DNA from 4 places in the Streptomyces sp. NPDC093598 genome. Region 1 is predicted to be linked to each of the others. Evidence: riboswitches for the same ligand, from Rfam matches in the RefSeq annotation. Region 1 holds a riboswitch; each other region holds the start of a gene.
What was found. A riboswitch is a leader RNA that binds a small molecule or an ion and turns the genes downstream of it on or off. The one in region 1 is predicted to bind cyclic di-AMP.
Positions count from the first base shown of each region.

Region 2: another riboswitch for cyclic di-AMP. It lies ahead of ACIRDU_RS17780 (transglycosylase SLT domain-containing protein); the one in region 1 lies ahead of ACIRDU_RS09380 (peptidoglycan DD-metalloendopeptidase family protein).
Region 3: another riboswitch for cyclic di-AMP. It lies ahead of ACIRDU_RS27690 (M23 family metallopeptidase); the one in region 1 lies ahead of ACIRDU_RS09380 (peptidoglycan DD-metalloendopeptidase family protein).
Region 4: another riboswitch for cyclic di-AMP. It lies ahead of ACIRDU_RS16825 (NlpC/P60 family protein); the one in region 1 lies ahead of ACIRDU_RS09380 (peptidoglycan DD-metalloendopeptidase family protein).

Region 1 is NZ_JBIWIV010000002.1:746,841-752,748, forward strand. Features, by position in the region: gene ACIRDU_RS09370 (tyrosine-protein phosphatase) at 1-383, opposite strand, end outside; gene ACIRDU_RS09375 (alpha-galactosidase) at 563-2,638, shown strand; cyclic di-AMP (ydaO/yuaA leader) riboswitch at 2,949-3,110, shown strand; gene ACIRDU_RS09380 (peptidoglycan DD-metalloendopeptidase family protein) at 3,115-4,044, shown strand; gene ACIRDU_RS09385 (DUF6250 domain-containing protein) at 4,246-4,962, shown strand; gene ACIRDU_RS09390 (SGNH/GDSL hydrolase family protein) at 5,108-5,893, shown strand.
Region 2 is NZ_JBIWIV010000004.1:529,827-535,734, forward strand. Features, by position in the region: gene ACIRDU_RS17760 (ABC transporter permease) at 1-366, opposite strand, end outside; gene ACIRDU_RS17765 (ATP-binding cassette domain-containing protein) at 353-1,339, opposite strand; gene ACIRDU_RS17770 (outer membrane lipoprotein carrier protein LolA) at 1,381-2,631, opposite strand; gene ACIRDU_RS17775 (polyprenyl synthetase family protein) at 2,863-3,873, opposite strand; cyclic di-AMP (ydaO/yuaA leader) riboswitch at 4,376-4,551, shown strand; gene ACIRDU_RS17780 (transglycosylase SLT domain-containing protein) at 4,557-5,336, shown strand; gene ACIRDU_RS17785 (HAD family hydrolase) at 5,300-5,908, opposite strand, start outside.
Region 3 is NZ_JBIWIV010000011.1:127,550-133,457, forward strand. Features, by position in the region: gene ACIRDU_RS27685 (GntR family transcriptional regulator) at 1-664, opposite strand, end outside; gene ACIRDU_RS27690 (M23 family metallopeptidase) at 851-1,639, opposite strand; cyclic di-AMP (ydaO/yuaA leader) riboswitch at 1,652-1,816, opposite strand; gene ACIRDU_RS27695 (M16 family metallopeptidase) at 2,007-3,395, opposite strand; gene ACIRDU_RS27700 (M16 family metallopeptidase) at 3,392-4,762, opposite strand; gene ACIRDU_RS27705 (DNA topoisomerase (ATP-hydrolyzing) subunit A) at 5,103-5,908, shown strand, end outside.
Region 4 is NZ_JBIWIV010000004.1:347,224-353,131, reverse strand. Features, by position in the region: gene ACIRDU_RS16835 (hypothetical protein) at 1-147, shown strand, start outside; gene ACIRDU_RS16830 (hypothetical protein) at 125-1,069, opposite strand; gene ACIRDU_RS16825 (NlpC/P60 family protein) at 1,148-2,323, opposite strand; cyclic di-AMP (ydaO/yuaA leader) riboswitch at 2,331-2,504, opposite strand; gene pcrA (DNA helicase PcrA) at 2,818-5,298, shown strand; gene ACIRDU_RS16815 (M23 family metallopeptidase) at 5,349-5,908, opposite strand, start outside.

The DNA of each region.
Region 1 (5,908 bases):
TAGGAGGCGATCATGCGGCCCGCGCCCTTGCCGTCCGAGAGGATCTCGCGCAGCTGGTCCAGGTCGCCGTCGCGGACCATCTTCCAGAACTCGGCGCCGTCGGCGGGGTCGCTCAGCGGCAGGTTCACATTGCGCACGCCGGGCAGCTCGACGTCCGGCCCCTCGAGCTTCTGGTCGGCAGCGTTGCGGAAGTCGAAGATCGTGTGCAGGCCGAGCGTGGTCAGGAAGGCGGCGTCCTCCGCGGTCGCATGGGCGAGGTGGCCGCTGCGGAACAGCACGCCCTGCCGCACCCGCCGGCCGTCCACGGTCGGAAGTCCGCCCACATCACGGAAGTTGCGCACTCCGGCCAGCTCGGGCTCGGTCGACGGGACCTGCTGTGTCACGAGGGCTCCTCCCCTTCGGCGCCGCCGGCGCGGCTCGTCGGCGGGCGTCACTCGACGATACGACATGCCTGCCTGGGGCAATGAGTTGTCCACAGGCGTTGCCCGGAGCCCCCACGGCACCTGATGATGTTGCCGCCTGGTCGCACCTGGTCGGGCTTGTTCGAATCTGTGAGGGCATGATGCTGGACATCTCCGAAGACGGTCGTACGTGGGTGCTCTCCGGGCCGGCCAGCAGTTACGCCGTCCATGTCACCGACCGGGACGAGCTGCTGCATCTGCACTGGGGCCCCAGGATCGCCCTCGCCGACGCGGAGGCCCTGGCGGTCCGGCCGCTGCCGGACTACTGGCCCTTCGAGTCCCCGCTCGACGGACGCGAGGAGTACCCGGTCGAGGGCGGCCCCCGTTTCGTCCGTCCCGCCCTGTCCGTGCGCACGGCCGAGCGGCGCGGCACCGAGTGGGTCCACGAGGGGCACGACACCGACGGCGACGAGCTGCGGCTGCGGTTCCGTGACGGCGACCTGGCCGTCACGCTGCACTACCGGATGCTCTCCTCGACGGACGTCGTCGAGCGCTGGGTGACCTTGCACAACCGAGGGCCGGCCGTCGAGCTGCTGCGCGCCGACTCCGCGACCTGGACCCTGCCCGACCGCGACGCCTGGCGGCTGTCCCAGCTGCACGGCCGCTGGGGCGCCGAGTCCCGGCTGACGCGCTCCGATCTCACTCACGGCGAGAAGGTGATCGGCAGCCGCCGCGGCCACACCTCCCACCAGCACCTGCCGTGGGTCGCCCTCGACACCGACGCCACCGAGGAGCGCGGCGAGGTCTACGGCTGCGCCCTCGGCTGGTCCGGGTCCTGGCGCATCGCCGTGGCCCAGCTCCCGGACGCACGCGTGCAGATCACCGGCGGCGCCGGCTACGACGACTCGGGCCTGCTGACGCTGGGCACGGGGGAGTCGTACACGACCCCCGTCTTCGCCGGACTCTGGAGCGACGGCGGCTTCGGCGGGGCGAGCCGCGCCTGGCACGCCTACCAGCGGACGTACGTGATCCCGGACGCCGGCCAGGACCGGCCGGTGCTGTTCAACTCCTGGGAGGCCACCGAGTTCGACATCTCCGAGGAGCAGCAGCGGGCGCTCGCCGAACGGGCCGCGGCCATGGGCGTCGAGCTGTTCGTGGTCGACGACGGCTGGTTCGGGGCGCGCACCAGCGACCGGGCCGGGCTCGGCGACTGGACCCCCAACCCCGACCGCTTCCCGGGCGGGCTGAAGCCGCTCGCCGACCACGTGCACGGCCTCGGCATGCGGTTCGGGATCTGGGTCGAGCCGGAGATGGTCAACCCGGACAGCGATCTGTACCGCGCGCACCCGGACTGGGTGCAGTACCAAACGGGACGAAAGCGAACGGAGTTCCGCAATCAGCTCGTACTCAACCTGGCCCGCGCGGACGTCCGGGAGTACCTGTGGGAGCAGCTCGACGGGCTCCTCTCCAGTGCGCCGATCGACTACGTCAAGTGGGACTTCAACCGCTGCTTCACCGACGCCGGCTGGCCGGACGACCCCTATCCGCAGCGGCTGTGGGTCGACCACGTGCGCGGCCTGTACGCCCTGCTGGACCGGCTGCGGGCCGCCCATCCGGGCGTGGCCTTCGAGTCCTGCTCGGGTGGCGGCGGCCGGATCGACCTCGGCGTGCTGAGCCGCACGGACCAGGTGTGGACCTCCGACAACACCGACCCCCTCGACCGGCTCGCCATCCAGCACGGCTTCAGCCAGATCCATCCGGCCCGGGTCATGGCCGCCTGGGTCACCGACAGCCCGAACGCCATGCTCAACCACCGGGCCAGTTCGCTGCGGTTCCGGTTCCTCAGCGCCATGGCCGGGGTGCTCGGAGTCGGCGGTGACCTCACACGGTGGACGGCGGAGGAGCTCGCCGAGGCGGCGGAGTGGGTCGGGCTCTACAAGGAGATCCGGCCCGTGGTGCAGCGGGGCGACCTGTACCGGCTACGGCCCCCGGAGGGTGGACTGAGCGCCGTGCAGTACGTCCTCGGCGACGAGACCGTCGTCCTCGCCTGGCTCCAGGCGCAGCGCTACGGCGAGCCCGTGCCGGCGCTCCGACTGCGCGGCCTCGATCCGACAGCGGCGTACGAATGCCTCGAAACGGGCGAAGTGCACCGAGGTGCCGTACTGCTCCATCACGGACTGCGGGTCGGTCTGCGCGGGGATCTGGACGCCGTCGTCGTCCGCCTTAAGCGGAAGTAGTCCTTTCTGTCCGAATAAGGCGCTTCGGTCGGTAAGAGGTAACGTGCCCCGATCGTAAAGGAAATGAGGTCGGGGTGCGTGACCATCGTCATATTCGTGACGATGTGTTGTCGCCATGTTCACGTAATTCGGGCGTAATTCAGGGCCATTGAGGAATGAGAGAGATCGGTAATCCACGCTCGGTGACGGCGAATGTGCCGACGCGTCAAGAAAAACACCGTCACGGGCAACCGCAAGCTTGTCCCGTTGCGTCTTGGTCGCTTACGTTCCACACCAATCCGGACGGACGCCTAATCCTGCCGCCGCCCGGAGTCCGCACACACTGACCCGACGTACGGCAGGAGCGGGGGACCCACAGGTAAGACGCCTGTTCCGGTTCCCGGAACGGCTTGGGGTTAAGCCGCGCCTCGGCGCGACCGGGCATCTCCAGCCCGCACCCGACAGCTCACCTCGCAGGCGACGGAGAGGAATTCGCCATGCCCGCGAAGGGTAAGCACCGCCGCCCCAAGACCCAGCGTTTCACCCGCTCCATCGCCGTCGCCGGAACCGGCGGGGCCGCCCTCGCCCTGCCGCTCATGGGTGCGGCCGGCGCCCACGCCGCCACCCCGCAGTCGGCTCCGGAAAAGGCCGTCCAGTCCGCTCCGGCCGCCGAGAAGAAGGCTCCGGAAAACGCCACCGGCGCCCGCACGTACACCGTGAAGGCCGGCGACTACCTCGCGAAGATAGCCGACGACCAGAATGTCAGCGGCGGCTGGAAGAAGCTCTACGCGGACAACCGCGACGCCGTCGGCTCCGACCCGTCGTTGATCCACCCGGGCCTGAAGCTGTCGATCGGCAAGAAGGCGGCGAGCGCTCCGAAGTCCTCGGCCCCGTCGGCGCCGAAGTCCTCCGCCCCGAAGTCCTCGGCCTCGAAGCCGTCCGCCGCCGAGTCGGCCCCGAAGGCGGAGACCGCCGCGAAGCCGGCCGCCGCCGAGCCCGCCGCCGAGAGCAACTCCAGTGGCTACACCCTCCCGGTGGCCGGTGCCACCGTCGGCACCCCGTACCACATGTCCGGCAGCATGTGGTCCAGCGGCTACCACACCGGTGTCGACTTCGTCGTCCCGACCGGCACCTCCCTCAAGGCCGTCGGCGCGGGCACGGTCGTCTCCGCCGGCTGGGGCGGCGCCTACGGCAACCAGGTCGTCATCAAGCTCGCCGACGGCTACTACGCCCAGTACGCCCACCTGTCCCAGCTCTCCGTCTCGGCCGGCCAGACCGTGACCGCCGGGCAGCAGGTCGGCTTGTCGGGCGCGACCGGCAACGTGACCGGACCGCACCTGCACTTCGAGATCCGCACCACGCCGGACTACGGCTCGGACGTGGACCCGGTCGCCTTCCTGCGCTCGCACGGCGTCTCCGTCGGCTGACCGACCGCACGACCACCTGCCTGACACGCGACCGAAGGCCGGACCCCGATCCCCGGGTCCGGCCTTCGGTGTGTGCGCTGCTGATCACCCCGAGGGGGCGTCAAGGGATCGACAGCCGACGGCAGTTGGGACACAGTGATCCCGTCCGGAGTGCAAGCGCTTTCCAGAGCCTTCCCGGCGGATCCCGAGGAGCTGTGTCCCGTGCCGACCACCCGCAGAGCGTTCGGAGCCCTGACCGCAGGAGCCGCCCTGGCGGCCCTCGCCCCGACGGCCATCGCGCACGCCGTGCCCCGCCACCGCCGCCTCGTCGCCCGCGACGACTTCTGCCACGGCCTCGGGCAGTGGGCGACCGAGCTCCAGGACGGCGGCACCGTCACCGCCTCCCGCGGCACCCTGGAGATCGATGTGCCGAGCGGCGCGACCGTGTGGTTCAGGCAGCGGCTCGAAGGGCCTTATGTGCTCGAATACACCGCGACCCCGGTCTCCGAGGGCGGGGTCAACGACCGGGTCTCCGACCTCAACAACTTCTGGAACGCGACCGACGTCCGCTCCCCGGACGACCTCTTCGCGACCCCGCGCGGCGGCGCCCTCGACGAGTACGACCACCTCACGACGTACTACGCGGGCTACGGCGCCAACTACAACACCACGACCCGGCTGCGCCGTTACGTCGGCGAGCCCGGCGTCCGGCCCCTGGTCCTCGACTACACCGAGCCGCTGCTGGTCGCGAACCAGCCGAACCGGGTCCGGATCGTCTCCGACGGCTCCACGGTGCAGTGGTGGAACAACGGGCGGCTCGTCTTCGACCACACCGACCCGCAGCCCTACACGAGCGGGCACTTCGCCTTCCGGACCGTCTGGAGCCATTTCCGGATCCGTGAGTTCCGGGTCTGGCGGCTCATCCCGAAACATCCCTGACGAGCGGTGTATTCCACAGTTGGCGAACACTTGAGGAGTGGCTTATCTCACCGCCCGTCAACCCGCTCCTACGGTCGCGTAGGTCACATTCGAAGGTGAATCATGAGCTGCTGTGGCAGACGATTCGAAGAGTGACAGCAGAGCAGTGATCGGGTCGTACGTGGCGGTGGGGGACAGCTTCACCGAGGGCGTCGGTGATCCCGGCCCCGACGGGGCGTTCGTCGGCTGGGCCGACCGGTTCGCCGTCCTGCTCGCCGACCGCAGGCCCGAGGGCGACTTCCGGTACACCAATCTCGCCGTACGCGGAAAGCTTCTCGACCAGATCGTGGCGGACCAGGTTCCGCGGGCCGTCGAGATGGCCCCGGACCTCGTCTCGTTCTGCGCCGGGGGCAACGACATCATCCGGCCCGGCACCGACCCGGACGAAGTGGCCGAGCGCTTCGAGCGGGCCCTGGCCCAGCTCACCGCCGTGTCCGGCACGGTCATGGTGACGACCGGGTTCGACACCCGTGGCGTGCCCGTGCTCAAGCACCTGCGCGGCAAGATCGCCACCTACAACGGACATGTCCGGGCCATCGCCGACCGGCACGGCTGCCCGGTGCTCGACCTGTGGTCCCTGCGCAGTGTGCAGGACCGCAGGGCCTGGGACGCCGACCGGCTGCACCTGTCGCCCGAGGGGCACACGCGGGTGGCGCTGCGCGCGGGCCAGGTGCTCGGCCTCGACGTGCCGGCCGACCCGGAGCAGGCGTGGCCTCCGCTGCCCCCGCGCGGCGTTCCCGACGTGCGGCGGGACAACGTCGCCTGGGCGCGCGAGTTCCTGGTGCCGTGGATCGGACGCCGGCTGCGCGGGGAGTCGTCGGGCGACCATGTGACGGCCAAGGGGGCGCTGTCGCCGGACGACATCAGGATGCGGATCGCACCGGTGGCGTGAGAGCGGCTCCTGCGC
Region 2 (5,908 bases), on a different contig from region 1:
CAGCAGATAGCGCAGTGTGCCGGAGTTGGCCTCGCCGGCGATCGCGTCGCCCGCCACGACCCCGACCGCCATGGGCAGGAAGAACGGGAGCGTGGCGGCCAGGGCGGTGAAGACGAGGAACAGGCCGTTGTTGGTGATCTGCGCGATGAAGGCCGGTCCTCCGCCGCCCCCGCCGCCGGGCGACGCACCGTCACCCGTCTCGATCTTGACGGCGATGCCGACGAGGATCGGCACGCCCGCCAGCACGGCCAGCAGCGCGAGCGTGCGCCAGCGCCGGAAGGTGGTGACGAGCTCGTTGCGCAGCAGCCCGAAGGTCCACAGCGGGCTCACCGGCCGTACGGATCCCACGACTTCAGCCCGCGACATCGAAGCCCTCCCCGGTCAGTGCCACGAACGCGTCCTCCAGCGAAGCCCGTTCGACCGTGAAACCGCGCACGCGGATCCCGGCCGTCACCAGCGCGGCGTTCACTTCGGCGAGGTCGCGCTCCGGCGGTTCGCCGGTCACCCGGTCGTCGGTGACGGCGATGTCCGCGACGCCCTGCTCCTTCAGGACCCGGGCCGCCTCCGCCGGGTCCGGCGTGATCACCACCAGCCGGCCGCGCGCCCCGGCGGACAGCTCGGCGACCGGGCCCTGCGTGATCAGCCGGCCCTGCGCCATCACGGCCGCGTGCGTGCAGACCTGCTCGATCTCGTCGAGGAGGTGGGAGGAGAGGAAGACGGTCGTGCCGTCCGAGGCCAGTTCCCGGACGAGCGTGCGGATCTCGCGCATGCCCTGCGGGTCGAGGCCGTTGGTCGGCTCGTCGAGGACGAGCAGCCGACGCGGCTGGAGCAGCGCGGCCGCGAGACCCAGGCGCTGTTTCATGCCGAGGGAGTACGCCCTGGCCTTCTTGCCCGCCGCGGCCGTCAGGCCCACCCGGTCCAGGGCGGAGGCGACCCGGTCGCGCCGCGTGCGCGGGTCGGCGGCCGGGTCGGCGCTGTCGTAGCGGATGAGGTTGTCGCGGCCGGAGAGGAAGCCGTAGAGGGCCGGGCCCTCGATGAGGGCGCCGACGTGCGGCAGCACGGCGCGGGTGGCCCGGGGCATGGGCTGCCCGAGCACCCGGGCCGTGCCGGAGGTGGGCTCGATGAGTCCCATCAGCATGCGGATGGTGGTGGTCTTGCCGGAGCCGTTGGGGCCGAGGAAGCCGAAGACGCTGCCCGCCGGGACGGTCAGGTCGAGACCGTCGACGGCGAGCTGTCCGCCGCGGTAGCGCTTGGTGAGCGCGCGGGTGGCGATGACCGGTTCCCCGGCCTCGGCCCGCGCCGCGCGTCGCTCCGGTTCCGTGGCGGACGCTTCGCCCATCGGCTTCCTCGTTCTCTCGACGTCCCGTACGGCTACGGGACCTACTTCCCGGCGTCGGCCGCCTTCACGAGCGCGTCCTTGGTGACCAGGCCCGCGTAGACCTTGCCGTCGTCGGTGACGAGCGCGTTGACCAGGCGGGTCGAGAAGACCGTGCCCGAGCCGAACTTGCCGTGGACCTTGTCACCGAGCGAGTCCATGAAGCCGCCGAGTTCGCCGCCGGCCTTGCCCGAGGGCACGCCCTCGCCGCCCGTGTCGAAGGTGGCTATGGAGGTCCAGCCCTCGCCGATGGTCTTCATGCCGTCGAGGCCCTTGCCGAAGTCCTCCCCGGCCTTGGGACCGTGCCCCGGTGCCTCACCGAGGTCGAAGGGCTTGCCGGGAGCCTTGCGCGGAGCCTCGTCCGAGGCCCTGGAGTCCTTCTCCTCGGTGACCTTCGCCCCCTTGGGCGGGGTGAAGTCGAAGGTCGAGGCGGCCGGCTTGGCGAAGCTGACCTTCGTGAAGCCCACGTCGACGACGGCGGCGCCGCCGCTCGCCGGGGTGAGGGTGAACTTCAGAGGCATGCCGGTCTTCGCGTCCACGGCCACGGTGATCGCGCCGACCGTCGAGCCGGACTGCTTGGGCTTGACGACCAGCTTGTAGGCGTCCCGGCCGGCGACCTGGGCGGTGCCGTCCACGGTCACGGACGTCGTGCCGTCGACCGCCTTCAGGGCCTCCTCGGCGAAGTCCTTCGGCATGGCCGGCGGCTGCTGGTCCTTCCCGCGCTCCGGGCTCTCGGAGGAGGTGCCGTGGTAGACCTCGTTGGACTTGCTGTCGTAGCCCCAGACGTCCTTGCCGTTGTGGATGACGCTGTACTCGGCGGCGTTCTCCAGCAGCGACAGCTTCTGCCTGTCCGGGCCGTCGGCGGCGACCCGCAGGGTGTGCGTGCCGGAGGCCAGTTCGGTGAGCTTGGCCGTCGGGTCGGCGGAGGAGCCGCCGTCACCCTTGCCCGCGGCGCCGGACAGCAGGCCGGACTCCAGGCCGCCGAGGTTCGGCAGACCGAGGTCGGTGCTGATCTTCACCGTGCCGGACAGCTGCTCGACGTCGGACTTGGCGATCTTCTCGATGAGCTGCTGGGCGGTGATCTTCGGGAGGTCGGGGTCACCGGAGTCGGCGAGTGCGGGGACCAGCCCGATGGTCGCGGCCGCCACCCCCACCACCGTGACCGGAACGATGTACCGCGCGGCTTTGCGCCGCCCGGAGCGCTGCTCGTCGACCTCCCCGGCGGTCGTGCTGTCGTCGGATGCGTACGGTGCCATGTGTGCCCTACCTCCGTGGTCGGCGGCGGCTGTCCGTGTCGTGCACGCACTCGTCCCTGAGCCGCCATTCTCACCCGAACAGGTGAGGAGTGGTGTTTTCCGTGGTTTCCATCTGACCAAATCGGCCAGGGAGATACGTCAGACCCCGGACTCAACTCCGTGTACTGCTGGGGTATGACACGGAAGGGCGGCTTCTCCCCCGACCCGTAGGGGTCGTACGGGAAAGACGTGCTAACCGGCCCGGTGCACGACCGCGTCGCACAGCTCCAGGAGCGCCGTCTTCGCGGTGCACTCCCGCAGGGGTGCCAGCGCCGAGCGGGCGTCCTGCGCGTAGCGGACGGTGTCCCGCCTGGCCTGCTCCAGCGCCGGGTGGGCCCGCAGCAGGCGCAGGGCCTCGGCGTGCCGTTCGTCGTCGGTGAGGTCGGAGTCCAGCAGCTCGCACAGGGCGATGTCCTCGGCGAGCCCGAGCCGGGCCGCCCGCTCGCGCAGCCGCAGCACCGGCAGCGTGGGGATGCCCTCGCGCAGGTCGGTGCCGGGGGTCTTGCCGGACTCGTGGGAGTCGGAGGCGATGTCCAGGACGTCGTCCGCGAGCTGGAAGGCGACGCCGAGCCGCTCGCCGTACTGGGTGAGGACGTCCACCACCGTCTCGTCGGCGCCGGACATCATCGCGCCGAACCGGCACGACACCGCGACCAGCGAGCCGGTCTTGCCGCCCAGCACGTCCAGGTAGTGCTCGACGGGGTCCCGGCCGTCCTGCGGTCCGGCCGTCTCCAGGATCTGGCCGGTCACCAGGCGCTCGAACGCCTCGGCCTGTACCCGCACGGCCTCCGGACCGAGGTCGGCCAGGATGTGGGAGGCACGGGCGAAGAGGAAGTCGCCGGTGAGGACCGCGACGGAGTTGCCCCAGCGGGTGTTCGCGCTCGCGACCCCGCGGCGCACGGCGGCCTCGTCCATGACGTCGTCGTGGTACAGCGTGGCGAGGTGGGTCAGCTCCACGACGACGGCCGACGGCACGATCCCGGGTGCGTGCCGGTCACCGAACTGGGCGGAGAGCATCACGAGCAGCGGCCGGAACCGCTTGCCGCCGGCCCGCACCAGATGCTGGGCGGCCTCCGTGATGAAGGGCACCTCACTCTTGGTGGCCTCGAGCAAGCCTTCCTCGACAGCCGCCAGTCCGGCATGGACATCGGCTTCCAGAGCCTGGTCCCGCACGCTCAGCCCGAACGGCCCGACGTCGGTCACGAGGGGTCTCCTGTCTGCTGTGTCTGCCGGTGATTACGCGGATTGTCGATAGGTCGCTGCCCTCACTCGAGTCAGCGTATCCGGTCACGTTTCGATCACTGCCAGCGCCCACGGTTACAGGCCGGGCGGTATGCGATCACGACCGCTATGTTTTCGATCAACCCATAAGAACAGATATTTATCGACTTACCCAAGGGTAGCGAACTATGCACGATTTGCCGCGTTGATTAAGCGAATCCCTTTTGGTGGAAATTGCCCTAGGGACTCGTGATCAGTGAGTTGAATCACTTCCTCCCCTTTTCCGTCCCACCACGGCACCGGCCCGTACCCCCTTCCCCACAAAGCCAGTTGAGCCTTGGCTCCCGCAAAGGATCAAGCGGCTCAAACACCCCCGACCAAGGTCAACCGCGCGATATGTGACTGAGCTGCTTGTTCCCGACATGTGCTCTCGCATACGTTCCCGGCCTGTCCGGCGGACGCCTAATCCTGCCGCCGCCCGGACTCCCCACAGGAACCGACTCACTCACGCGTGGCAGGAGCGGGGGACCCAGGTAAGTCGCCGGTCCGCACAGCGGCACGGCTCGGGGTGAAGCCGCGTACGGCACACAGTGCCGTACGCGGCCGGGCACCTCCCGGCCCGAACCCGACAGCTCACCTCGCAGGCGCCGGAGAGGAATATCGCCATGGCCGGACGAGGCAAGCACCGTCGCCCCAGAACCAACCCGCTGACCCGAGGCATCATCGCCGCCGGTACCGGCGGAGCAGCACTCACCCTGCCGCTCCTCGGCGCCACGCACGCGAGCGCCGCCGAGCCCCAGAGCGCACCCGCCGCCGCACAGTCCGTGCCGCAGGCGGCCCAGCCCGCCAAGTCCCTCATGTACACCGTGATCAAGGGCGACTCGCTCGCCCGCATCGCGGACAAGTACGACGTCTCGGGCGGCTGGAAGCAGCTCTACAAGGACAACCGCGCCGCCGTCGGCGACGACCCGAAGCTGATCCACCCGGGTCTGAAGCTGACGGTGAAGACCACCAAGACGGACGCCGCGAAGAAGACGGCGACCAAGTCGTCCGCCCCCGCCAAGCCGGCCGCCAAGCCCGCCGGCGGTGTCGCCCAGGCCACCCAGGCGTCCGCGAAGACCTACGCGAACAACCTCGACGGGTGGATCCGCGAGGCGCTGGACATCATGGCGCAGAAGGGGATCCCCGGGTCCTACGACGGCATCTACCGCAACATCATGCGCGAGTCGTCCGGCAACCCGCTGGCGATCAACAACTGGGACTCCAACGCCGCCAAGGGCACCCCGTCCAAGGGCCTGCTCCAGACCATCGACCCGACCTTCCAGGCCTACCACGTGGACGGCACGTCGTGGGACCCGTACGACCCGGTCGCCAACATCACAGCGGCCTGCAACTACGCGGCCGACCGCTACGGCTCGATCGACAACGTCAACGGCCCGTACTGAGCCGACCCGCCCAGCAGTCGCTCGAGGACGACGGCGATGCCGTCGTCCTCGTTCGACAGGGTCACCTCGTCGGCCACGGCCTTGAGTTCGGGATGGGCGTTGGCCATCGCGACGCCGTGGCCGGCCCAGTCGAACATCGGGATGTCGTTGGGCATGTCGCCGAAGGCGATGGTGTCCGCCGACCGCAGCCCCAGATGCTCGGCCGCCAGCGCCAGGCCCGTCGCCTTGGTGATCCCGCACGGCTGGAGCTCGACCGTGCCGGGCCCCGACATCGTCACCGTCGCCAGTGAGCCGACCACCGAGCGGGCCGTCGCCGCCAACTCGTCGTCCGACAGGTGGGGATGGCGCAGCAGCACCTTGCTGATGGGCTCGTCCCACAGTTCGTCGCGCCGGTCGACCCGTACCGCGGGCAGGGTCGGGTGCGGCATGAGATAGCCGGGCTCGATCAGCGTGAGCCCGTCGACCCCGTCCTGGTCGACCGCCGCGTACACCTGCCCCACCTCGGCCTCGATCTTGCCGAGGGCGGTCTCGGCCAGTTCCCGGTCCAGGGTGATGGACCACAGCAGCCGGTC
Region 3 (5,908 bases), on a different contig from region 1:
GTTGCGAGTTCCTCACACGGTCGGCGCGCTCCCCGGCGGAGCCGAGGCGCAGGCGGTGCGCGCCCGTCGCGCGCTCGGTGTGCAGCGCCGTGACCGCCCGCGCGCGCTCGGCGTCCCCGCGCGCCACCGCGTCCACGATCGCGCCGTGCTCGGTCCAGGACTCCACCGGACTGAGCGGCGCCTCCACGGCGTACATCCAGGCGATCTTGTGGCGGAGCTGGGTGAGCATCGAGGTCAGCGCGGGACTGCCGGAGGCCTGGGCGAGCGTCTCGTGGAACCAGCCGCCCAGGGAGCGCAGATCGTCGCTGTTGCCCCGGCGGGCCCGGTCCTGGCCCAGCCGGACCAGGCCGCGCAGGACCTTCAGATGCGCTTCGGTGCGGCGCTGGGCGGCGCGGGCGGCGCCCAGCGGCTCCAGCAGCATGCGCATCTCCAGCAGGTCGGCGGCCTCCTGCTCGGTGGGTTCGGCCACGCACGCGCCCGCGTGCCGCCGGGTCACCACGAAGCCCTCGGCCTCCAGGGTGCGCAGCGCCTCCCGGACGGGGACCCGCGAGACGCCGTAGCGGCGCGCGAGGAGTTCCTCGGTGAGCCGGCTGCCGCGCGCGTGGACACCGGCGACGATGTCGTCCCGGATGGCCGTGCACACCGAGTGCGCGGGAATACGCATGACCGACCTCCGCTTAATCCCCGTGAAACGCCGGCGAGCGGCGCGTGTTCCGTGACTCTATTGCAATGAGCCGGAATTTCCGACGGCAGGCGGGAATCCATGGATATTTTTTGGACAGCGCGCCGCCGTAAACGCGAAAGCCCCGGCTCGGTGAGCCGGGGCTTCGGAGACGCCGAGAGGTGTCGGTCAGACGTTCACGCCGTGCGAGCGGAGGTAGGCGACCGGGTCGATGTCCGAGCCGTACTCGGGGCTCGTGCGGGCCTCGAAGTGCAGGTGCGGCCCCGTGACGTTGCCGGTCGCGCCGGACAGGCCGATCTGCTGGCCGGGGGTGACCTGCTGGCCCACCGAGACGCCGACGGAGGACAGGTGGCCGTACTGGGTGTACGTCCCGTCGTTCATCTTGATCACGATCTGGTTGCCGTACGAGCCGCCCCAGCCGGCCTCGACGACGGTGCCCGCGCCGACCGCGTGGACGGAGGTGCCGGTGGCCGCGTGGAAGTCGACACCGGTGTGGCTGCCGGAGGACCACAGGCCGCTGCTGGCCTTGTAGCCGGTGGAGACGTACGAGCCGGAGATCGGGGCCACGTAGGCGTTGAGGCGCTTGCGCTCGGCCTCGCGGGCGGCGCGCTCCTTGGCCTCGCGGGCCTTCTCGGCCGCTTCCTTGGCCCTCTCGGCCAACTCGGCGGCCCGCTTGCGCGCGGCCTCCTCGGCCTTCCGCTTGGCGGCGGCCTCGTCGGCGGCCTGCTGCTGCGCGATGGCCTGGGCGTCGATCTGCTGGGCCACGGTGTCGCCCATGGTGACGACCGGGGTGAGGCCGGTCTGCTCGGGGCTGGGCTCGGCGGCGAAGGCCGCGGGGGCCGCCACGGTGCCGATCACGCCGGTGGTGGCGAGGGCCGCGACGCCCGCCGCGCGGGCGGTGCCGCGCTGGATCCTGCTGGGACGACGGTGCTTCCCGGTGGCGCGAGTGAACGCCATGTAGTGGCTGGTCCTTTCCTTCCCTCTCGCCTACCGGGTTAGCTGACGGGTTCGGAGCAGGAAGGTCTCCTACGGACTCCCTCGCGGCTCGCGCGGGCGTCCGATTCACCCCAGGGACTGCGGTGGGTCCCCGGCTCCCCTGGCTCGCGCCGTACGGGGACTCGGCGATGACTGTCCGGTGCCGCGGGTGCGGCGCACTGCCTGACGAACAGCCCGGATGACGCTAAGCGGCACCACTTTCAATTCCCAAACGGATCCCGGCTTTTGTAGCGCATCCCACAGGGCAGACAGGCAACCTCCGTACCAATTCGGGCATAAAGGGGCCCTGGTGCCTTGGAAGACAACCAGGGCCCCTACGCGCGTGCCGCTACTCGGCGGCGACGACGGTGACTTCGCCGATGCCGAGGGCCTCCACCGGCGCCTTGATCTGCGCCGCGTCACCGACGAGGACGGTCACCAGACGGTCGACCGGGAAGGCGCTCACGGCCGCCGCGGTGGCCTCCACGGTGCCGGTGGCGGCGAGCTGCCGGTACAGGGCGGCCTGGTAGTCGTCGGGCAGGTGCTGCTCGACCTGGTCGGCCAGCGTGCTCGCGACGGCCGCCGCCGTCTCGTACTTGAGCGGCGCCACGCCGACCAGGTTCTGCACGGCGACGTCCCGCTCGGCGTCGGTCAGGCCTTCGGCGGCGAGGGTGCGCAGCACCGTCCAGAGGTCCTCCAGCGCGGGGCCGGTGTTGGGCGTGTCGACGGAACCGCTGATGGCGAGCATCGCGGCACCCGTGCCGTCCGGGGCGGACCTGAGGACCTGGCCGAAAGCCCGCACGCCGTAGGTGTAGCCCTTCTCCTCGCGCAGGACGCGGTCCAGGCGGGAGGTGAGGGTGCCGCCGAGGCAGTACGTGCCGAGCACCTGCGCGGGCCACACACGGTCGTGCCGGTCCGGGCCGATCCGGCCGATCAGCAGCTGCGTCTGGACCGCGCCCGGGCGGTCCACGATAACGACCCGGCCGGTGTCGTCGGCGGTCACCGGCGGCACCGGGCGCGGCTCGGCCGAGGAGCCCGTCCAGGCGCCCAGCGTGTCCCCGAGCAGGGCGTCGAGGTCGATGCCGGTGAGGTCACCGACGACCACGGCGGTGGCCGTGGCGGGGCGGACGTGCTTCTCGTAGAAGCCGCGTACGGCCGCGGAGTCGATCGCGGCGACCGTCTCCTCGGTGCCCTGCCGGGGCCGCGACATGCGCGAGCTTGCCGGGAACAGCTCCTTGGAGAGCTCCTTGGCGGCGCGACGGGAGGGGTTGGCCAGCTCGTGCGGGATCTCGTCGAGGCGGTTGCGGACCAGCCGCTCGACCTCGCTGTCGGCGAACGCGGGCGCCCTCAGGGCGTCGGCGATCAGGCCCAGTCCCTTGGCGAGCCGGGAGGCCGGCACCTCCAGGCTGAGCCGGACGCCGGGGTGGTCGGCATGCGCGTCGAGGGTGGCGCCGGCGCGCTCCAGCTCGGCGGCGAACTCCTCGGCGGAGTGCTTGTCGGTGCCCTCGGAGAAGGCCCGGGCCATGATCGTGGCCACGCCGTCGAGGCCGGCCGGCTCGGCGTCCAGGGGGGCGTCCAGCAGCACCTCCACGGCGACGACCTGCTGGCCGGGGCGGTGGCAGCGCAGCACCGTCAGGCCGTTGTCGAGCGTGCCGCGGTCGGGGGCCGGGAAGGCCCAGGGCCGGGCGTCACCCGCCTGCGGCCGGGGGTGGAAGTCCATCGTGGCGAGCTCGGTCACTTGGCCGCCTCCTCGTTCTCGTCGGTGGCCGCGGCTGCGATGTCCTCGGCGTCGTCGGTCTCGTCGGCGACGGGCTCGTAGACGAGCACCGCGCGGTTGTCGGGCCGCAGGCGGGCCTTGGCGACCTCCTGGACCTCCTCCGCCGTGATCTCCAGCACACGGTGGACGGCGGTCAGGGCGAGCTGCGGGTCGCCGAACAGCACGGCGTACCGGCACAGTTCGTCGGCGCGGCCCGCGACCGTGCCGAGCCGGTCCAGCCACTCGCGCTCCAGCTGTGCCTGGGCGCGCTCCATCTCCTCGGCCGTGGGGCCCTCCTCGGCGAACCGGGCGAGCTCCTCGTCGATGGCGGTCTCGATGACCGGGACCTCCACGTCACCGGACGTCTTCACGTCCAGCCACCCCAGGGAGGGCGCACCGGCGAGCCGCAGCAGGCCGAAGCCGGCCGCCACGGCCGTACGGTCGCGCCGCACGAGCCGGTTGTAGAGGCGGGAGGACTCGCCGCCGCCGAGGACGGTGAGGGCCAGGTCGGCCGCGTCGCACGCGCGCGTGCCGTCGTGCGGCAGCCGGTAGGCGGCCATCAGGGCGCGCGCCGGGACCTCCTCCTCGACGACCTCGCGCAGCTGCTCGCCGATGGTCTCCGGCAGCGAGCCGTCGCGCGGGGCGGGCTTGCCGTCGTGACCGGGGATGGAACCGAAGTACTTCTCCACCCAGGCGAGGGTCTGCTCCGGGTCGATGTCGCCGACCACGGAGAGCACGGCGTTGTTCGGCGCGTAGTAGGTGCGGAAGAACGCGCGCGCGTCCTCCAGGGTCGCCGCGTCCAGGTCGGCCATGGAGCCGATCGGGGTGTGGTGGTAGGGGTGGCCCTCCGGGTAGGCGAGGGCCGTCAGCTTCTCGAAGGCGGTGCCGTACGGCACGTTGTCGTAGCGCTGGCGGCGCTCGTTCTTGACGACGTCGCGCTGGTTCTCCATCGACTCGTCGTCGAGCGCGGCCAGCAGGGAGCCCATGCGGTCGGCCTCCAGCCAGAGGGCGAGCTCCAGCTGGTGGGCGGGCATGGTCTCGAAGTAGTTGGTCCGCTCGAAGCTGGTCGTGCCGTTCAGCGAGCCGCCCGCACCCTGGACGAACTCGAAGTGGCCGTTGCCCTTGACCTGGGCGGAACCCTGGAACATCAAGTGCTCGAAAAGGTGAGCCAGGCCGGTACGCCCCTTGACTTCGTGGCGTGAGCCGACGTCGTACCAGAGGCACACCGCCGCGACCGGGGTCAGGTGGTCCTCGGAGAGCACCACGCGCAGGCCGTTGGCCAGGCGGTGCTCGGTCGCTGTCAGGCCCCCGGAGCCTGCCTGGGCTGTGGCCGTGTGACCCATGGGCATGTACGTCCCTTCGATCGCTGAGCGGTTGTTCAGACCGCGGATTCCTGCCGGTCCTGCCACTGTATGCAAGCGTGCGAGGCCCTGGTGAAGTTCCCGGCGGCGACCTGGGCCCGACAGCGCGAGAGGCGTCCTGAACCGGGCCCTGGTCCCGGTTGTCAGTGCGGCGGTCCACAATGGTCGGCGTCAGATCCGGATCGCAGCAACATGAGCGAGCCGCAGGGGCGGTCGGTGACGAGAGGGCGAGCGCGCGGAGGCCCGAAGGGCTGAGCACGGTCGACGTCTCGTGACGGACGTGAACACCCCGTAGGCGAGCGACCAGTAACAGGAGGAGCCGGCAGCGATGGCCCGCCGCAGCACGAAGACCCCGCCGCCCGACGACTCGTACGAGGAGCGGATCCTCGATATCGACGTCGTCGACGAGATGCAGGGCTCCTTCCTCGAGTACGCGTACTCGGTCATCTACTCCCGCGCCCTGCCGGACGCACGCGACGGCCTCAAGCCGGTGCACCGCCGCATCGTCTACCAGATGAGCGAGATGGGGCTGCGCCCCGAGCGCGGGTACGTCAAGTGCGCCCGTGTCGTCGGCGAGGTGATGGGCAAGCTGCACCCGCACGGCGACGCGTCGATCTACGACGCCCTCGTGCGCATGGCCCAGCCCTTCTCGATGCGGGTCCCCCTGGTCGACGGCCACGGCAACTTCGGCTCGCTGGGCAACGACGACCCGCCGGCCGCCATGCGGTACACCGAGTGCCGGATGGCCGAGGCCACGAGCCTGATGACGGAGTCGATCGACGAGGACACCGTCGACTTCAACCCCAACTACGACGGCCAGGAGCAGGAGCCGGTGGCCCTGCCCGCCGCCTTCCCCAACCTGCTGGTCAACGGCGCCTCGGGCATCGCGGTCGGCATGGCCACGAACATGGCGCCGCACAACCTGCGCGAGGTCATCGCCGCCGCCCGCCACCTGATCAGGTACCCGAACGCGGATCTCGACGCCCTGATGAAGCACGTCCCGGGCCCCGACCTGCCCACCGGCGGCCGCATCGTCGGTCTGTCCGGCATCCGGGACGCGTACGAGTCCGGGCGCGGCACGTTCAAGATCCGCGCGACGGTGTCGGTGGAGCCCGTGACGGCCCGCCGCAAGGG
Region 4 (5,908 bases), on a different contig from region 1:
AAGATCGGCGTGAAGCTGGCCCTGCTGATCGTGATCCTCGGCCTGGTCTACGTGAAACGGGACGACGAGAAGGTGGACAAGGGCCTCTTCGGCCTGGTCGGACTGCTGACCACGGCGAACATCTTCATCGCCGTGCTCTGGACCTGACCCGGGAGCGCCGGGCGCCGGCCCGGGCCGAGGCGACCGCCCAGGCGGTGCACCCGAGCCAGGCGGCCACCGTCATCCACAGCAGGACCTCGCCGAGGGCGTCGAGCCAGGGGGCGTCGAAGGCGGCGGCGACGGCCAGGGCGGCCACCGCCGTCACGACCGCGGTGAACACGGTCGCCCATCGAGTCACGTCGTAGCCGTGCCGCGGCCAGGCGAGCTCGGCGGTGAGCAGGCCCACGCAGCAGACCAGGGTGAGCACGAGCAGCGCGACCGTCACCCTGCTGAGGACGGCGTGGTCGTCGTCGTTCCACAGGTACAGGCGGTCGCTGTCGGCGGTGATCAGCCGCGCCCCGGCCAGTGCCGAGAGGGCGAGCGCCCCGGCCGCGAGCCAGTGGTCCCCCCGCCCCTCGGTCACCTGCCGCGGCTGGAAGCGCAGCAGCGCGAAGCAGTACAGCACCAGGCCCGGCCAGAACAGCACCATGGCCGCGTGGGCGAGCCAGGCCGCCGACTCGGCCGCGGCGAGCGTGGCGCCGAGTACGGCGAGCCCCTGGGTGGCCGCACAGCGCAGGAACACGGTTCCGCGCCGCTCCGGGTTCGCCACGACGAGCAGCACCGCCCACAGCAGCGTCGCGAGCGCCAGCAGCGCCGCGGCCGACCGTTGCCATCCGGCCGCGGAGAAGCCGGTGCCGATGAGGGCGGTCGCCGCCGTGAAGGTGAGTGCGGCCGGCGTCTGCTCCCGCCACCGCGACCGCGGCAGTCGCAGCACGGCGTACGCGACCGACCCGGCCCAGGCTGCGCAGGCCGGGACGAGGACGATGCGGGAGAGGACCCCGTACCCCGCCGAGTCGAGACCGACCGACAGGGTGCCGGTCGTCAACGCGTACATCGCACCCAAGGTGACAAGCGGGGAGGGACCGGACATAGCGCCGATGCTAGAGAGCGCCGCGCGCGTTGCGAGAGGGGCACGCGCGCGTGCCCCTCAAAAACGTGACGGGACCTCTCAGGCCGGCCGCACCACGCTGTGGATCGCCGACTCGCCGTCGTAGTAGACCGACTCCTCGCGCACGTACGTGCCGGGCTTCGGGGCGTGGATCATCATGCCGTTGCCGATGTAGATCCCGACGTGCGTGACGTCGTCGTAGAAGAACACCAGGTCACCGGGTTGGGCCTGGGAGAGCGGGACCGTGGTGCCGGCGTTCACCTGGGCGTAGGTCGTGCGCGGCAGGGTGACGCCTGCGGCCTTCCAGGCGGCCTGGGTGAGGCCGGAGCAGTCGTAGGAGCCGGGTCCGACGGCGCCCCACACGTACGGCTTGCCGATCTGGGCGCGGGCGAAGGCGAGCGCCTTGTCGGCCTTGGTGGCGTACGAGGAGTCGGCCGGGGCCGTCGAGGAGGACGGGCCGGAACCCGACGACCCCGAGGACGAGCCGCTCTCCTGCCGCTGGGCGGCCTCGTCCTGCGCCTGCTGCCGCGCGGCCTGCTGCCGGGCCAGCTCGTCGGCCTTGCGGGCGGCCTCCTCCCGTTTCTCCTGCTCGATCGCCGCGAGCCGCGCCTTCTCCTCGGCGGTGAGCTTCGACATCAGTTCGCGCGCGTCGGCGAGCTTCCGCTGGACGGTGGCCTTGGCCGTCTTCAGGTCGCCCTGCGACTCGGTGAGCGTCTCGAGGCTCTCGGTGGCCTCCTGACGCTTCTTCATCGTCTCGGACTGCTGCGTGACGTAGTCGTCGACCGCGATCTTCTGACGGCCCGTCATCCGATCCATCAGCTGGGTCTGGTCGAAGTAGTCCTGCGGGGTGTCGGCGAGCAGGAACGTCGCCGTGTCCGGGGCGGCGGCACCGGTGCGGTACTGGGCGGAGGCGAAAGAACCCAGTTCCTCCCGCGCCTCGTTGAGCTTCTGGGTGCGCTGGGCCACGTCGTCGAGGAGGGTGTCGACGCGCTTGCGCTGCTTCGCGGTCTTCTCCTTGGCCGCGTTGTACTTGTCGGTGGCCGACTCGGCCCGGCGGTACAGGTCGTCGACCTTCTTCTCGACTTCCTCCAGGCTGGGCTTGCCGTCGGCCTCGGGGGCGGCGTTGGCCGACTGGGACAGCAGGGCCACGGACGTGAGGGCCGCCGTTGCGAGGGCGGGGGTCCGTATGCCTGCCACGCGCGTACCCGTAGGACGCGACTTGCGGTGCGACGCCAAGGGAGGCGACTCCTTCCACGTTCCGCCTACCGGGTTAGCTGTCGGGTTCGGGCGGGTGGTTCGGAAGGGTTGCCCTACGGCCGTCTCCGCACGGGGAGCCGGGCCGATTCACCCCAGGTTCACGGTTGGGTCCCCGGCTCCGGCTGCCGCTGCGGCATACCGGACTCGGCGGAGGCCGCGCGGCCCGGCGACGTTCGCCGGTGGGGGTCATGCGGCCTGGTCGCACCGTAGCCAACTCGTGTGGTCCCTGTGAAGGTTGATGGGTGATATGCCCGATACATTTTCGTGACCTTACTCATGAGCGTTGCGGAGGGTGAATGATCGAGGGGGCTTGGTCATGAGTCGTCCCCTTTTGATGGGGGCGTAGCACCCCGTGACTGTGCGGTCATGGAGGGCGACAATGCGCCGCCGGTCGGCCGACGGGGCCCGGTCGCGCGGCGATGTTCTCAGGGCGGCGGCGGGCTGTCAGTGGGGCGCCCTAGACTCGGAGAGCGATGAGCAGCCTCTTTGACGACAACTTCCTGGCGAACCTCCAGGCCCAGCGGGGCCCCGCGGACGAGCCCCCGCCGCCGCCCGAGGACGATCACGTACCGGAGCCGATTCCGGACGATCTGTTCGGCGGGAAGTTCGACGTGCCCCCGGACCGGGACGCCTACTACCGGGACGGCGCCCCGCGCCCGGTGGTGGACACCGCCACGCTCCTGAAAGGGCTGAACGACAACCAGCGCGCCGCCGTCGTCCACTCCGGCTCCCCGCTGCTCATCGTGGCCGGCGCCGGCTCCGGCAAGACGCGTGTGCTCACGCACCGCATCGCCCACCTGCTCGCCGAGCGGGACGTGCACCCGGGCCAGATCCTCGCGATCACCTTCACCAACAAGGCCGCCGGCGAGATGAAGGAGCGCGTCGAGCAGCTCGTCGGCCCGCGCGCGAACGCCATGTGGGTCATGACGTTCCACAGCGCGTGCGTGCGCATCCTGAGGCGGGAGAGCAAGAAGCTCGGCTTCACCTCCTCCTTCTCGATCTACGACGCCGCCGACTCCAAGCGCCTGATGGCCCTGGTCTGCCGCGACCTGGACCTCGACCCCAAGCGCTTCCCGCCGAAGTCCTTCAGCGCCAAGATCAGCAACCTGAAGAACGAGCTGATCGACGAGGAGGACTTCGCCGCCCAGGCCACCGACGGTTTCGAGAAGACCCTCGCCCAGGCCTACGCCATGTACCAGTCACGGCTGCGCGAGGCGAACGCCCTCGACTTCGACGACCTGATCATGACGACGGTCAATCTGCTGCGGGCCTTCCCGGACGTCGCCGAGCACTACCGCCGCCGCTTCCGGCACGTTCTGGTCGACGAGTACCAGGACACCAACCACGCCCAGTACGCCCTCGTCCGGGAACTCGTCGGCACCTCCGAGCACCCCGTCGACGTACCACCCGGCCCGGACGACATCCCGCCCGCCGAACTGTGCGTGGTGGGTGACGCCGACCAGTCGATCTACGCCTTCCGCGGCGCGACGATCCGCAACATCCTCCAGTTCGAGGAGGACTACCCGGACGCGACGACGATCCTGCTCGAGCAGAACTACCGCTCCACTCAGACCATCCTCAGCGCGGCCAACGCCGTCATCGAGCGCAACGAGTCCCGCCGCCCCAAGAACCTGTGGACCAACGCGGGCACCGGTGCCCGGATCACCGGGTACGTCGCCGACACCGAGCACGACGAGGCGCAGTTCGTCGCCGACGAGATAGACCGCCTCACGGACGCGGGCGAGGCCAAGGCCGGCGACGTCGCCGTCTTCTACCGCACCAACGCCCAGTCCCGTGTCTTCGAAGAGGTCTTCATCCGCGTCGGCCTGCCCTACAAGGTCGTCGGCGGCGTCCGCTTCTACGAGCGCAAGGAGGTCCGGGACGTCCTGGCCTACCTGCGCGTGCTGGCCAACCCCGAGGACTCGGTGCCGCTGCGCCGGATCCTCAACGTCCCCAAGCGGGGCATCGGCGACCGCGCCGAGGCGATGATCGACGCCCTGTCCCAGCGGGAGAAGATCAGCTTCCCGCAGGCGCTCAAGCGCGTCGACGAGGCGTACGGCATGGCCGCGCGTTCCACCAACGCCGTCAAGCGGTTCAACACGCTGATGGAGGACCTCCGCACCATCGTCGAGTCCGGCGCCGGACCGGCCACGGTGCTGGAGGCCGTCCTGGAACGCACCGGATACCTCGCCGAGCTCCAGGCCTCCACCGACCCGCAGGACGAGACCCGGATCGAGAACCTCCAGGAACTCGCCGCCGTGGCCATGGAGTTCGAGCAGGAGCGCGGCGAAGGGGAGCAGGGCACTCTGTCCGACTTCCTCGAACAGGTCGCGCTGGTCGCCGACTCCGACCAGATCCCCGATGAGGAGGACGGCGACGGCGTCATCACCCTGATGACCCTGCACACCGCCAAGGGCCTGGAGTTCCCGGTCGTCTTCCTGACCGGCATGGAGGACGGCGTCTTCCCGCACATGCGCGCCCTCGGCCAGTCCAAGGAGCTGGAGGAGGAGCGGCGGCTGGCGTACGTCGGCATCACCCGCGCGCGGGAGCGGCTGTATCTGACGCGGTCCACGCTGCGCAGCGCCTGGGGCCAGCCCTCGTACAACCCGCCCTCCCGGTTCCTGGAGGAGATCCCCGCCACCCATGTGGAGTGGAAGCGGACGGGGGCTACCGCGCCCGCGTCCTCCGGGCCGGTCTCGGCGGTGGCGGCCTCGCTGTCCTCGTCCCGCTCCCGCTCGTCGGCGTCGGGCGCCTCCGGTTTCGCCACGCGCCGCACATCGGAGAAGCCGGTCGTGTCGCTGGCGGTCGGGGACCGGGTCACGCACGACCAGTTCGGGCTCGGGACCGTCGTCGCGGTCAAGGGCACGGGCGGCAACGCCGAGGCGACGATCGACTTCGGCGACACCAAGCCGAAGCGGCTGCTGCTGCGGTACGCGCCGGTGGAGAAGCTGTAGTCGCGTGAGGTGAGCCCCCGACGGTCAGGCCGGCGGGGGCTGCCCGGGAGTCACGCCGGGTCGATGCCGTGGCTGCGCAGCCACGGGAGCGGGTCGATCGCCGAGCCGCCGCCCGGGCGCACCTCGAAGTGCAGGTGCGGGCCGGTGGAGTTGCCGGAGTTGCCGGAGCGCGCGATCGGATCGCCGGCCTTCACGGTCGTACCCGAGGGGACCGTGTACGTGGAGAGGTGGCAGTACCACGTCTCCGTACCGTCCTTCGCGGTCAGGATCAGCATGTTGCCGTACGCGCTGTTCCACTGCGTGCGGACGGTGCCGTCGGTCGCGGCCATCACGGTCGTGCCGTACGAGACGGGGAAGTCGATGCCCGTGTGCAGGGACATCCAGTTGATGCCGGACTGGCCGTAGTAGGCGCTGAGTCCGTGCCGCGCGACCGGCAGGGCGAACTTGGGGCGCAGCCGCTCCTTGCGGGCCGCCTCCTCCGCCGCCCGCTTCTTCTCGGCCGCCTGCTGGGCCTTGAGGTCGATGCGCTCCTGTGTACGGCTCGCCCGGTCGGCGAAGTCGTCGGCGCCGGCGGCGAGGCTCTGCAGCTGGGTGTCCAGCTTGTTGTTGG